DNA from 2 places in the Brevibacillus composti genome. Region 2 is predicted to be linked to the other one. Evidence: riboswitches for the same ligand, from Rfam matches in the RefSeq annotation. Region 2 holds a riboswitch; the other holds the start of a gene.
The links. A riboswitch is a leader RNA that binds a small molecule or an ion and turns the genes downstream of it on or off. The one in region 2 is predicted to bind lysine.

Region 1 (7,351 bases), 2.0 Mb from region 2:
ACCCAGACGGCAACCTCATCAGCCTGTTTGCCTGAGAGCCGTAACCGTTCGTCTGTCTTCTCATGCAAAACAGCCCGGAGCAACACTCCGGGCTGTTTGCTATTTTTCGTAAGAGAAGTCCACTTCTTTAAGCGGAATCACCTTGGTCTTTTTCGTGTACTTGTACCCCAGCCAAACCGCGAGGAACAGCGGGAGGCCGATATAGGAGACCAAAACGCCGTTCCAGTCAATCGATTCGCCGAGAAAAGCGGTGTAGTTTTGCCCGAGCACGACGAAGAGACAGACGACAAATGCAAAGATCGGACCATACGGGAACCATTTGGAGCGGTACGGAAGCTGGCTCAACTGGAAGCCCTGCGCGAGATAGGCCCGCCGAAAGCGGTAGTGGCTGATCGCGATGCCCAGCCAGGCGATAAAGCCGGACATGCCGGACGCATTCAGCAGCCAGATATATACCGTGCCGTCACCGAACAGGGAAGCCAGGAAGGCGAACATCCCGATGCTGGCAGTCAAAAGCAGCGCATTGACCGGCACGCCGCGCTTGTTCAGCTTGGCGAAGAACTTCGGCGCTTTGCCTTCTTTGGCCAGGACGTACAGCATCCGGGTGGAAGCGTACATGCCCGAGTTGCCCGCGGACAGAACGGATGTCAAGATGACGGCGTTCATGACCGAGGCGGCAAAAGCAAAGCCGGCTTTTTCAAAGACGAGCGTAAACGGGCTGATTGCGATATCGGCAATGTCGCCGCTGACCAGATTGGGATTGTCGTACGGAATCAAGAGACCGATGACGAAAATCGCAAAAATATAGAAGAGCAGGATGCGCCAGAAAATCTGCTTGACCGCTTTGGGGATATTCCGCTTCGGATCTTCGCTCTCTCCGGCCGCAATCCCGACCAGCTCGGTCCCCTGGAAGGAGAAGCCGGCGATCATGAAGACGCCGAGGATAGCCATAAAACCGCCGTGAAACGGTGCCTCTCCCTTGGTAAAGTTGGTGAAGCCGACTGCTTCCCCGCCCATGATGCCAAAGATCATCAGGGTGCCCACGACGATAAAAATGATGACGGTGCTTACTTTGATCAGAGAAAACCAGAATTCCGACTCGCCATATCCCTTTACGGATAACATATTGAGGCCAAACATCAAGACGAGAAACAGAGCGCTCCAGAGCATCGAAGGGGTGTCCGGAAACCAGTATTTCATGATCAGCGCACCGGCCGAGAGTTCGACGGCGATCGTAATCGCCCAGTTGTACCAGTAGTTCCAGCCCAGCGCGAAGCCGAGAGACGGGTCGACGAACTTGGCCGCGTACGTGCTGAAGGAACCGGAGACAGGCATGAAGGCCGCCATCTCGCCGAGGCTCGTCATCAGGAAGTAGACCATCAAGCTGATGGCGATATATGCCGCCAGAGCGCCGCCCGGACCCGCGGAATGGATCGAGCCGCCGCTGGCGAGAAAAAGCCCGGTGCCAATCGATCCGCCGATCGCGATCATCGTCAGGTGGCGGGCTTTTAATCCGCGTTGCAGTTGATTCGAAGAAGACATAACGCACATGCACGACCTTTCTGTTTTTTTGGGAAGGACGGCTGGAAATAAAAAATACCACCATAGCCAAAACGGCATAAGGGCGGTATGCTCCAATCCCCACCAAGCCTTCACGGAAGATAGCACAACACGTCTGCCAGGCGGGCAAACGTGACAGTTCTGTCCCTTTCGGGTACAGCCCCAGCCTGTGCGGCAGAGAACACACAGCAGGCTTCGGCGGCTTTTCCCTCCTCGTGGAGTCATTGATCTTCTCTGAATCTCGTCCCGAATCATATAAAAGCCGCGACCTCTATCCTCATCGTGCAAGATGAGGATATTGATTATGAAATTATGTTACGGTTCAAGTATATGAGTTTTCCGATAGAAATCAAGTGTGAGTTTGTGCCAGCCCGGTTGGCGGCACCCCCCCTCCCGTAACAGATGTTTCAAAACCGACTATCCTCACCGGTCTTTCTTCATGGTAGAATAGTACCATTATTAGGAATCATGATAAATATGCCAGCAATGGTTCGAATGAACCATAGCGAGAGTCGAGCGCTCGTATAGACAGGGAACATAGAAAAGCAACGAGAGATTGTTTCAGGACGAAGACTGAAGCAGAACGTGACGAGAGGAAAGAGGTGGACCCATGGAGAGAAGGAGTACCTGGCGCCTGCTGATGCTGTGCTTGGCCGTGATCATCTGTCTGACAGGCTTTTTGAATCAAGGGACAAGCCATGCGGCGATGGCCGCGGGAACGCCGGTGGACCGCGCAAACGACCCGCTGAATGGCGACTGGTCCAAGCCGTATGCGGTGAAATACGATACGGACGAGGCGGACCTGATGGTGCGGGTCGGGGATATCGACAATTTTGGCAAAGGATGGCCGGAAAATTACGATCCGTTTTCGGGAAAAAGCACGGCTGCGCCCTACCCCGTCATCCAGAGAGAGCCGGATGATCCCCGGGGGACGGACCAGTTGATGGTGATCAGTTCTTTCCTCTATCCCGCCTTCTCGTCGGGGCTGTCCGAAGCCGAGAGGGACAAGATCGCCGATGGCTATACCCGTTCGAATGCGTACAGAAAGAACGCCAATCCCGTCGTGCCGGTAACCGTCACTTTCGACACGAAGAACACGCCAATCAAAGGGGCGATTCTCCAGCTCTTTATCAACGACTACCAGCCGCAGAAATTTCCCGGCCGGGTGAAGTATACGGCAGAGCTGAACGGCGTCCGTGCGCCTTTTCTGGAAAAGATCATCAACTCTCTGAATCAGCATGGACCGATCGGAAAGCTGATCAGCGTGCAAATTCCGGATGAATATCTCCCCTTGCTGCAGGACGGCAGCCTCACGATATCGCTGGATGACCGATCGACGAAAAACCCCTATGGAGACGGGGGTGCGATCGATTTCGTCAAGCTGTTGATCAATCTCGGGGAGTACAAGCAGACAGGCGCCGTGAAAGGGCGGGTCACGGATTCCTCGGCGCCGCCGAAGCCGCTGGCTGGAGCCAAGGTGTCAGCGGGAGGCATCGTAAATGCGACGACAAATGAAAAGGGCGAGTACCTGTTGCAGGATGTGCCCGCCGGTCTCGTCTCCGTGGAAGCGGCCAAGGAAGGCTACATGCCGGAGCTGAAGCTGATCGAAAACTTCGAAGCGGGAAGCACGGCCACTCTCGACTTCCAGCTGGGCCCGCAGCCGAACAACAATGCCTACCTGCAGAATTTGACCGTAAAAGCGGAGAGCTTGCTCCCGCTCGAGCCTGGCTTTGATCGGGAAACGGCAAGCTACGAGGTGCATCTGAACAGCGCCGTCTCGCACATCGCAATCACGCCGACGCTGGAGGACAGCAAAGCCAGCATGACCGTGAACGGAGCGGCGCACGCCAGCGGCACGCCAAAGGAGATCGCCGTCAAGCCCGGGGCGACCAAGCTGGCGATCGCGGTGACCGCGCAGGACGGCAAAACCAAACGGACGTATGAGGTGACGGTCTATACGCCGCTCACTTCACTGGAGCTGTCCCGCTCCCTGACGAAGTCGACGATCAAGCTCGGGGAGACGTCGGAGATCCGCTATACGGTATCCCCCGCTCCTTTCCATGCGGAGGGATTGACGGGGAGACCGGCAGACCGGGTAAGCGGAATCCGCCCGTTCTATCTGATCAATCAGCCCTTTGAGTACGGCAGAGTCTACGACATGGAGACAGAGCTGGGCAAAGTAGCGGGCAGCGGAAAAGGGAACGACAACAACGGCGGTCTCGCGCCTGAAGGCAGAGGGAAAAAGAATTTCAACGAGATGATGATCGCCGGCTACGACGGCCCGGTCTCCATCAACCAGTCGATCATTACGGAGCCGAGCGCCAAAGTAACCGATATTGTAAATGGGCTGAAAAACTTGATCAAAGCCGGGATCACCGAGATTACGATCCCGCTCGTGGACAAGAGCCAGTTGGACGCCAACCTGAAAGGCCGCGACAGCATCACCGTGAACGCATTTGCTTCTTTTGTCATCACGGAAGCAGGCGGCAGGGTCCTGGCCAATTTTAAAGGATACGGGTCCTTCCCGCCCCATTCGTTTACGATCACCGATCTCACGCTGACCGAGCTCCTCCCGCCGGAGGTGCCGATCGAGAGCATCGACAAGAACTGGAGCAGACGGCTGGAAAACGGTGTGCTGACGCTGAATCTGCCCGATATCACCTTCACCCGAAGCGGCGACTGGTACAAGGCGGACCCGCTCGCATTCGGCATCGTCGTCAAGCCTGCCGAGACCGGGACCTATCTGCTGTCCGACTCGACGCTTCGCTACCGGGAGGGAGACAGGGAGAACAGCCGCAGCTTCAATCATTTGACGCTGCAGGTGGAGACGAATATTCCGCCGGTTGTCGGAATCAGCGTATCCCCGGAACAGGCATCGATCCAAGTCGGGCAAACAGTGGGGCTGAAAGTAAAGATCACTCCCGCCCAGGCGGATCAAAGCGTCATCTGGACGTCCAGCGACAGCAGCGTGGCGGCGGTCTCCTCCCACGGCATCGTGACGGGGATAAAGCCGGGGACCGCTATCATCACGGTCAGCACGCCGGATGGCCAGTTTTCCGCGACGAGCACGATTAGGGTGAGCAGCAAGCCGACGCTCAGCTTGTACGCCGATAACGGCTGGAGCCAGCCCTATGCGGAAAAAGCGACGCTGACCTTGGAGGTCACGGATTTTGCGGAAGCCTACCCGATCAAACCCGTCGTCAAGATAGATGGCGTGGAGCTTCCTGCGGGCGCGCTGGTCCCGTCAGCGCCGGTCTCCTTGGGCGATGGACGGCAAAAAGTCTCCTATACCTTCGAGGTAGCAGCGGCCCGGATCGGGGAGAGCGGCGAGGTCGGCGAGGTCCTCCGAGTCAATCCGGCCGAGATCGTCGCCGAGGCCCAAAACCGCGATCAAATCGCCGCTGAGCCGCTGCGCCGGACATTGCTGTTTAATCCAGTCACGGCCTTTGCGGCCAAGCTGGAGCGGGATGGCTCCCTCGCCGGTCTGACGGGGACGTTGACCGCCATGCCGACCACGCCCGTGCTGGACAGCGTGACGTTTGCCTATCTGCTGGATGTTCCCCTGCTGGATGCCAGCCCCGCCTCCCCCTGGATTCCGTTTAACCAAGGGCGGACCGCGACAGGAGTCCCGCTTGAGCCATTGGGCAATACGGCCGTGATTGTCGGGATGTTTCAGGACTTTAACCAGGACCGTGATTACGTTCAGCCGGATGGCTCCCCGGACCCCAATGAGATCGTCATCCGTGAAGTAACGCTGGGTCCCGCCCTGCTCCCTCCCGATTTCACCCTGGAGCCGGGAGAACGTCTGGATGAATACGTGAAAGTCGTCGTCAAGCCAGTCCCCGAGACGGTCAAAGAGACGACCCAATGGTATTACAAAGCAGGGGTGCGAGGCGAGTGGACTCCGTTTTCCATCGGGAAAAAGGGAGAGCAGATGCAGGGAGAATTCGTGATTGCCTTCGACCGGGGGGTGGCCGGCAAGCTGTTGGATACCCTGGTCACGGTCAAGGCAGTCACCCCGGTGGAAGGGATCGAGGCTCCGGGAGCGACCACGGTCAAGACGCTGCTGCTGCTTCCTGACAAAGGAAATGGCGGCGGAGGCGGCGGGGTAATCCCCGAGGATTTGTCTCCCTATGTGTTTATCCGGGTGGATAACGGCCACGAGATACTGGAAAATCGGGCGGTTCAGGTATTGCTTGGCTACAGCTTCGCCGGGAGCGAAGGCTTGCGGCTGAGCCAGGCCAGCTATGCCATTGCCGAAGCGGATAAAAATACGGACCTGCTGGCGGAGTTGGCCCGTGGAAAAGGAATTTCGATCAAAGGCGGGCTGCAAAACAGGGTGGTCAAAAACCTGAAAACCACGTCGGGCCATAGCCAAACCTACAGGGTGGCCATCTACGTCAAGGTCGAGATGCTTCATACGCTGACCCGAGAGATTTTGTGGACAAAAGAGTATAAACAAGAAGCCAATGTCACGGTGAAAGCCAAGCTGAATTTGAACTGAGACGTTGACAGGGTCAAAGATGGAAAAAACCTGGAGCCACGGGGCTTCAGGTTTTTTTTGCATGGTGCGCATTACGGCTGGATCCGCACTTCTTCGGGATGTGGACTGTACTGCAGGTCGTACAAATCGAGATAGATCTCTTCGGCGGACGGCAGGCCGGGTGTCTCCGCTTCAAAAATCCGCCGGTTGAACTGGATGGCGAAGCGGGAGGCAAGTCCCTCGTCTTCGTTGCGCTTGGTGTTCAGTTCGATGTAGGAGTCTGCGCTCCCCGTCGCGATGCCGCCCAGAATGCGGTTAAAGGAAGCGACCGAGTAGATCTCCATCGATTTCTCCGAATAGAGAAAGGCGGAGAGCGGCGGAAGCGACTCCCAGGAATCCGCGCTGTGGTAGGCGGGATCGGTCTCCCGGGTATAGCGGGAGGTCAAGCTGATCGTGCCTGTCGCGACGATCGCCAGATTTCTGTCGTCCAGATTGGCAATTTCCCGGATGAGGACGTCCCCATCCACAAAGATGGTCCCGTTGATTCGTATATCGCCCACGATATCCAGATTGCCTTTGACGTAGATCGTTCCCGTAAACGCAAACGGTTCGCCGCTCAACCTCTCTTCGGCATCCGCGTCCGGGATAAAGGAGCCCAGGCGGCCCATCTCCACCGTCGTCATCGCGGCCTGATCGGAAGAGAGCGGCGCGATATACAGCTGACGAACAGATGCCCGTTCCAACCGGTCGCCCGTCAGGCGGGCAGTCAGGACCGTCGCGGAAGAACCTCCCAACATGTCGCTGCCGTCCTCCGCCAGGATGGCCAGGGAATCGGTGCCCGCAGGGATGCTGCCGATCGTCCGGAAGCCGTCGTTCAGATAGGAATGGCTCCCCGTGTGCGGCTCCAGCTGCAGCGACTCATCCCAGGCGACGCTCTCGGTCGAAGAGCTCTCTTTTTTTCCCTGTCCGATCTGTTCGAAGATGTACTCCGAAGCGGTGAGGCCGCCGGCAAAGCGCAAGCCGTTTGCGGCGTTCTGCGTATTTTGCACGATGGGCGGTTCGTAGCCCGGCTCGTACGGTCTTTTCGGCGGAGCGGACAGGAGCGTTTCCTGGCTCCCTTCCGGCAGCGTTTTGGGCGAAAAGAGCGAGGCCAGATCTTTTCGGCTCTGGATGATGACCGGTTCTTTGACGTCCTCGATCGAGATGCGCGAATCAGAGCGGGTCACGGTGTCCAGGTCCCCGGGAGCAAGCCGGTACAGGCCGCTCACCAGGCCATCAGCCTGGCTGGCGGGGTGGGAGAGGGAGAGA
Region 2 (7,351 bases):
TGCCCTTTCCGCGAAGCGGCTGCAAGAGCTTCGGATAACGGCTGACTAGCTGTCCCAGGCGTTCCCACAGGTAATCGATCACATCCTGCAGCCGGGTTTGAAAGACGGGATCGAGCAGCTCGTCCAGAACTGCATTCCCCAGCGCGGCAGAGAGCGGCGACGGCGCGAATGTCGTGCCGTGATCTCCCGGCTTGAACAAGTCCTGCACGCGTTCGCCCGCGATTACGCCGCCGAGCGGCAGCCCGCCCCCGACCGCCTTGGCAAAGAGGATCAGGTCCGGCCTTACTCCTGCATGCTGGTACGCGAACAGCTTCCCGGTCCGCCCCATCCCGGTCTGAATCTCATCGATGGCAAACAGCGTGCCGGTCCTCTGGCAAACTTCGCCGATTCCCTGCAAATACAGGGCAGGCAAAGGCACGACACCGCCCGAGCCAAGTACCGGCTCCAGCAGAACCGCGGCAGGTCTCTGCTCTTCGCAGACTTTCCGCAGCTCTTCCAGATCGCCCGCATCCAGCTCGTACACGGGAAAAGCCGGCTGCGGAAAGTCCTGATAGACATGAGGCTGCCGGGTTAGGCGCAAAGCTCCCAGCGTGCGTCCGTGAAAGCTGTTCTTGAGAACGACGATACCGGCTCGTCCAGCGCCTTCGGCTGCCGTCCACTTATGAATCAGCTTGATCGCCGCCTCTGTCGCTTCCGCTCCGGAATTGGTGAAAAATACCTTTCCCGGAATCGTCTGCTCGATCAGCCGCTGCGCCAACCGGATGGCCGGAGGGTTCAGAAAGACGTTGGAGATGTGCAAAAAGCTCTCTCCCTGCTCCCGGAGCGCCCGGAGAATACTCGGGTGTGAGTGGCCGAGAGCGTTGACGGCCAGCCCCGTAAACAGGTCCAGATACCTTTTTCCATGGGTATCGTACAAGTAATTGCCTTCTCCCTTCGCGATTGCGATCGGGAGCCGTTTATAGGTGGAGACGATATATTGTTCATCCAGCAAACGCCAGTCCATGCCCATCTCTCCCTTAGAGTTGTCGCAACTCCTGCTTGATCTCCGTCTTGGAGCGTGTCTTCTCGTCGATTTGCTTGATTACGCGGGCAGGCGTCCCGGCGACGACCACATTTGGCGGCACATCCTCGATGACGACGGCGCCCGCGGCCACCACAGAGCCTTTTCCGACGCGGATGCCCTCCAGCACGACGGCGTTGGCGCCGACGACGACATCGTCTTCGATCACAACAGGCAAGGCGGATGGCGGTTCAATTACGCCGGCGATAACTGCGCCGGCACCGATGTGGCAATTCTTCCCGATGGTTCCGCGGCCGCCTACGACCGCGTTCATGTCGATCATGGTGCCTTCGCCGATCACAGCTCCGATATTGATCGTCGCGCCCATCATGATCACGGCGTTGTTTCCGATGCTGACGTGCTCGCGAATGATGGCGCCCGGCTCGATCCGCGCCTGAATCTGCTTGGTGTCGAGCAGCGGAATGGCCGAATTCCGGCGGTCGCTCTCCACGACGTAATCGGCGATTTTGTCGGCATGCTGCTCCAGCACCGGCTGAATTTCCTTCCACTCTCCGAAGACGACCCCCGCGCCGCCGCTGATAAAAGCCTTGGCGTTCGGCCCGAAGTCAAGATGGTCCACGTCCCCTTTGAGGTAGACCTTTACCGGGGTCTTCTTTTCGCTTTTCTGGATAAACGAAATAATTTCTTGGGCATTCATCTGGTTCATAGCAGTTCTCCTCCAAGTTGAAAAATGAATGAAAAAAAGCAATGAGCGCTGACGCTATACTCATTGCTTTTTGATACCTGACAAGCAATCGTAAATAGCGCTCCATGAGAGACGAAAGCTCCCATGACAGGATGATCATTGTTCATGAGCCACCCCAATCCTGACGCCAAGGGAAAAACGCCAGAACTTCGGCGCCTTGGCCTTTCCTCCTTTTCCGTTTCCCCGACGTTGGCAAAAAGGAGTACTGATCCGCAGCGCGCCTCTATTTAGAAGGCAATATGCAGTTTGTTCGTTTTTTCTGTTTGTACTGTATCAGATTCCATCGCCCGTGACAACACCGGAATCTCCTTTGCCTGCACTTTTTTGCGCATCCTCTATTTGACAGCCTCCCCCTTTTCACCGCAAACGAATCATGCTACACTATCCATCCATTTGGAATACATCCATCCGATTGATGGAAACTGGAGGGATCCTGTGATGAATGAGCCGTTGTTTTCCCTACGTCCGCTGCGGGTGAGCGATGCGCCTCAACTGCTCGCCCTGCGGCTTGAGAACCAGGCGTTTTTGCAGCCGTATGAGCCGATCCGGTCCGCTTCCTTCTTCACGCTCCAGGAGCAGGTCCGGCAGCTGGAGGAGGCGGAACAACACGTGGAAGCCGGCACCGGCTACGCCTTTGGAATCTTTGCGGAGTCTGGCCAAAAGCTGATCGGCCGGGTAAACCTGGCCAATGTGGTTCGCGGCGCCTGGCAAAACTGCACGCTGGGGTATTTTCTCGACCGGCGTTGGAATGGCAAAGGCATCATGACCCGTGCTGTCGGAGAGGTCGTCCGCTTCGCTTTTTCCGAGGCGGGTCTTCACCGCATCCAGGCTGCCGTCATGCCGCATAACGCCGCTTCGATCAAAGTTCTCCAGCATAACCGCTTCCGGCAGGAAGGTCTGTCCCTGCGTTATCTGCAAATCAACGGGAAATGGGAGGATCATCTGATTTTCGCGCTCACTGCGGATGAGTAGGCGAGGCAGGCGGCGGATGCGTCTCGTCACGGAGGCGCTGCAGGATTCTGCGCTTTTGATAGAGCATCATGCCCGCCTCCGCCACATCGCGGATCGACGATCGATTCAGGTAGGCGCCAAAGATCATCCCGGCGATGGGCACCAGCTGGAACAGCTTTTTCCAGCCGAAGTTCTCAGTATACGTAATCACCACTTCGCGCCAGCCCTGCAGCTGCGAGAGGACAGCCCGCTGTGCCGCAGGCTCGTCAAATTGCGACAGTTCCTCCAGAATCGCCCGTTTCCCGACGATGTCGGAGGAAGCGAACTGCAGACATTTGACGATAAACAGTCTCTCCCGCTTTTCATCCGGGCGAAACCCGTAGCAGAGAGCCATCTCCTGCAGGACCTTGAGCGATGTCCCGAGCAAGAGCGGGATGTCGATCGCGAGGGTAAACAGCCCGCCAAATCCGGTGGTCGCGCCCTGCACGGCTGCAAAGTTGCTCCGGGAATCGCGCAATTCGGCGGCCACTTGATTCATTTGCATGACCGAATAGGGGCTGACGGCACTCGCCCCCTCCGCGCCGCTTTGCACTTCCGGAAACGCTTTGCGGAAGCGCGAAGCCACATCCTCCTCGCGCACCAGGTACTTGCCGCCCGACTCCAGAAAGGCAGTCAGCTCATCGACGGCGGTGCCCAATTTTTCCTTCACGATGCCGGGGGTGAGCCGATCCAGAAAAACGAAGGGAAGCCTCCCCAGCTTTTCCCAAAACCACAAATCTTTCTGATCCGACTCCCATTTCTCGATCTCCGTCAGCATCCGGGAGAGCGTCTCTCGATCTTCCATGCCCATTTAAGGTTCCACCCCTACTCGCTCGAGTTTCTTTTTTTCTGTTTGAGGAGACAGTGGGTTCGCAAGCGCTCTTTCGCATAGGCCTCCAAGGCGGAAAGGGAGTCGAAACCCGAAAAGTCCTCCACTTCCAATACGATGCCCAGTTTGAGATGTTTCACTTTTCCATCTTCCAACCGGTACCCGAGCCTGGCGAGCAGGCTCCACTCCTGTTCTGTCACGGTGATTCCCTCCTACTTGCCTGAAGCATTCCTCTTCTCGTCAGAAAAAAAGTTCTTGCCGAAGCAAGAACTAGGGAAGGACGATGTTCACGGTGAACGTCTGCACATTATCTTTAGTTTGGATCACTTTTCGCTTGCCTTTGCGGTAGTTTTCCAAGGCGCAGGACTGATAGCTCAGTTTGTTTGTCACCTTGACCGTGTAGGTGCCCGGCTTCGATCCGGCCTGTTCGATAATGGAGCGCAGCGCTATCGCTTCCTCGCCCTCATCCCGGCCGCCATCCTCGCCTCGCCGCGTCGGGGCAATCATGCCGATGGTTTCTGTTCCGTTGTAGAGTACCTCGACTCTGTTCTCGGAGGCGATCAATCCGCCGTTGTATTCCACGCGCTCCCCTACACGCGTCGTATCCGTCTCCCAGACCAGATCCGGGAAAGTGATGGTGCGCAGGTCGGACTTGCTGTTTTTCACCAGCTTCCGCCGCTGGAAGCCTTTCATGACGGCATGGGTAGCGGAGAGCTCGAGGGTCTCATACGCCTCCCAATCCCGCTCTGATTGGATGGTGACCGTCATGCCATTCGTCAGCGTCTTCCCCCTCCCCTTCAGCGTCATCTGTGCCGATGGCGGGACGACGCCCGATTCCAGACGGTCACAAGACGTATCCGACGGGATCGGACGCGAATCCTCGATAATCTGCACCGTGGCGCACCAGGATTCTCCCGGCGAATTTTTGCTGTAGTACATCACCTGATGTCGGCCCCGGCCGTATTTGGACAGCTCGAGGGCGGTATGATCCCAGTTCAGCTTGGCCGCATCCGCCACGACGTTATTCACGACCCAGACTCCTGGCCCCTCCTCGCTATCTTCGTCCTGCTGCTTGAGATAATCGGCGGCTGTGGCCAGCCAGATTTCGTGAATCGGGTGCTGGTACACCTTGATCGTGCTGGCAGTCGGGGACAAATTCACCCGCTCCACCTGCAGGGAAGACTTGTCATTGTTGCGCATCAGGATGTCCATATCCACGTTGCCGTCGGTTCGCGCGCATGCATGGACACTCCCGGGGACCTGGATCTGCACAGAAGTGGAGGCGGAATGGTCGGCAGCCTCGGGCGTATATTGGACGGCGAGCGTCACGCCCGCCAGATGTTCAGGGATCGCGACTTCGAACTGTCTGGACTCGGTCAGCGTTTGACCCGTCCCGTTCACCCACCAGCGCCCCGGCACCTCGGCGAACAGCTTTACCGTGCTCGGCGCTTTTTCCGCCGTAATCTTTTGGCCCGGGGAGAGCTTTTGACCCGATGCATCCTCACCCTGGTACAAATCGACGAACCCGATATGCAGCGTCGCGTGCCACTGCCAGAGATTCACGTCCTCCGGCGTAAACACCAGCTCGTATACGCCTTGGACCAGCCCGCCCGTTTGGAAGGTCTGATTTTTCCCGGTCAAAAGTTCGCGGCCGTTTTCCTTAAACGAGAGTTTCCACGTGCCCGGCACCGAAGCATAGTAGCTGCGGGAGCCAGACTTGCCGTAGATGTGGTCCGTAGCACCTGCGGCCAGCTGGACCTTATCAGCCGGGTTGCCGATAAAAATCAGGGGATACACTTCGCTCTCTACGCGGAAGCTCACATTGACGCTGCTCGATCTGCCGCTGCCATCTCTCACCACAAAGGTCAGGAGATGATTCCCGGGCGACAGCTGGCTGTCCGGTATCGTAAAGCGCGGTACCTGCCATCGAAGCTGCTGGGTATCACCATGTGTCTCCCTGGCGAATTCGGGCAGTTCCCGCTGATCCAGAAAGACTTGCATGCTGTTTTGATTGGGGCTTTGCGGACGCGCCTGATAGGTGGTCTGCACAATGTCGATATCGAGCGGGGTCTTGGGCGGCAAAATGAATTCGTTGTGCTTCACCCAGTTCAACCCGTCGGTTCCCACTCCTGCTACCTGATAGTCGTTAAAGATGATCATTTCATGAACGGGGGTTGTCTGCGGCCTCGCAGCCTGGCTATGTTGTTTTGCTGGTTCACCCGCACCCTGTACAGGAGTGACCATCGGGCCGGGAAAAACGCTGCCTGCGATCAGGCTGAGCAGCAGCGCAAAGATCATCTTCTTTTTCACAATCTGTCCTCTCACTTTCCTTCACGTTCCGCTATGCGCATCTCGCTGTTCTCGGTATCTGTTTATTCGACAAAATCCGAATCATTCCTTTGCGGGCTGCAAAAGGAAAAAGAATCCAAACGGATGCTACGTTGTCCCTTCCCGCAGAGCGGCGATCCCTTCCTGGCATACGCCGTACGAGTACCAGGAGCAGCCCTCGCAGAGGCGGGCCAGATCATCGGGATGGACCCGTTCTTTTGTCCACCGGATCAGCTCCGATTTGAGATACACTTCACCTGCCGCGATCCCGAGCTGCTGGATTACGTTTTGATCCAACTGCTGGACATGCGCTTCCGAATCGGAGGAAGCCTCGCAGCGATTTTCTCCCTTATTGGGACAAAACTGGCAGGTGTCATCCAGACCTTGCACGACACGAATCGAAAAATCCTGCCCAACGTCCCGTATTTTCTCCACGACTTCACTCATCTTCGCGACAAACGCCGGGCTGTAGCCCATTCCGCGAAAGCCGTGCACGCACAGCAAGTGATGTCCGCGCAGCGTTATCGGTTCCATCCGCCAAACCTCCTGTCTCCCGCTTTCAACCGTTCCGATTTGCCCGGGATCTCGCCCCGGAAAGCTGTGATCTTACGCTGATTGTATCACAAGATCGGTTTTCCCCATTTGGACAATCCTTTTTTACCCATAGGAAAAACCTATCGATAATCTTATCTAAATAGATTTGACATATAGGCTTTTCATCTGCTACAAACATACCAAGGAGGGATTCCGATGAGCATGTCAAACGCTTGGAATTCGCAATTGTACGACAACAAGATGAGCTTTGTCTCCGCCTTTGGGAAAGGCGTGCTGGAGTGGCTTCAGCCTGCACCTGGCGAGAAAATCCTCGATCTGGGGTGCGGAACTGGCGATCTGGCGCAAGAGATGGCGGCCGCCGGTGCCTATCCGACAGGGATCGACCATTCCGCAGAGATGATCGCCACAGCCAAAAAGAAATACCCGCACCTGCCGTTTTTGGTTGCAGACGCCCATACCTTTCGCACTGCTGAAGAATATGACGCGGTCTTTTCCAATGCCGCCCTGCACTGGATGAAGCAGCCGGAAGACGCGATCGAAAGCATCTGGCTGGCGCTTCGCCCCGGCGGACGCTTCGTCGCCGAGTTTGGCGGAGCAGGCAATGTGGAGCAGGTCGTCCATGCCCTGCGCGTCGTGCTGGCGTCCCGGGGAATCGATGCGGATCAGCGCATGCCGTGGTACTTTCCCAGCATCGGCGCCTATGCCACTTTGCTGGAGCGGCAAGGCTTCACCGTGACGATGGCCCACCTGTTTGAGAGGCCGACTCCCCTGGGGGATGGCGAAGCCGGTCTGAATCATTGGCTGCAGAGCTTTTGCGGTCCTTTCTTTGCCGGGATGCCGTCCTCTCAGATCAAAAGCGCCTGCCTGGAGATCGCCGAAGTGC

Region 1: another riboswitch for lysine. It lies ahead of JD108_RS17830 (amino acid permease); the one in region 2 lies ahead of dapD (2,3,4,5-tetrahydropyridine-2,6-dicarboxylate N-acetyltransferase).

What each region holds. Positions count from the first base shown of each region.
Region 1 is NZ_CP066308.1:3,542,433-3,549,783, reverse strand. It holds gene JD108_RS17835 (VOC family protein) at 1-35, shown strand, start outside; gene JD108_RS17830 (amino acid permease) at 100-1,551, opposite strand; lysine riboswitch at 1,655-1,842, opposite strand; gene JD108_RS17825 (cadherin-like beta sandwich domain-containing protein) at 2,171-6,064, shown strand; gene JD108_RS17820 (hypothetical protein) at 6,136-7,351, opposite strand, start outside.
Region 2 is NZ_CP066308.1:1,552,536-1,559,886, reverse strand. It holds gene JD108_RS08185 (aspartate aminotransferase family protein) at 1-1,003, opposite strand, end outside; gene dapD (2,3,4,5-tetrahydropyridine-2,6-dicarboxylate N-acetyltransferase) at 1,017-1,727, opposite strand; lysine riboswitch at 1,815-2,000, opposite strand; gene JD108_RS08175 (GNAT family N-acetyltransferase) at 2,205-2,738, shown strand; gene JD108_RS08170 (EcsC family protein) at 2,722-3,561, opposite strand; gene JD108_RS08165 (hypothetical protein) at 3,582-3,785, opposite strand; gene JD108_RS08160 (hypothetical protein) at 3,856-5,895, opposite strand; gene JD108_RS08155 (DUF1284 domain-containing protein) at 6,022-6,447, opposite strand; gene JD108_RS08150 (class I SAM-dependent methyltransferase) at 6,664-7,351, shown strand, end outside.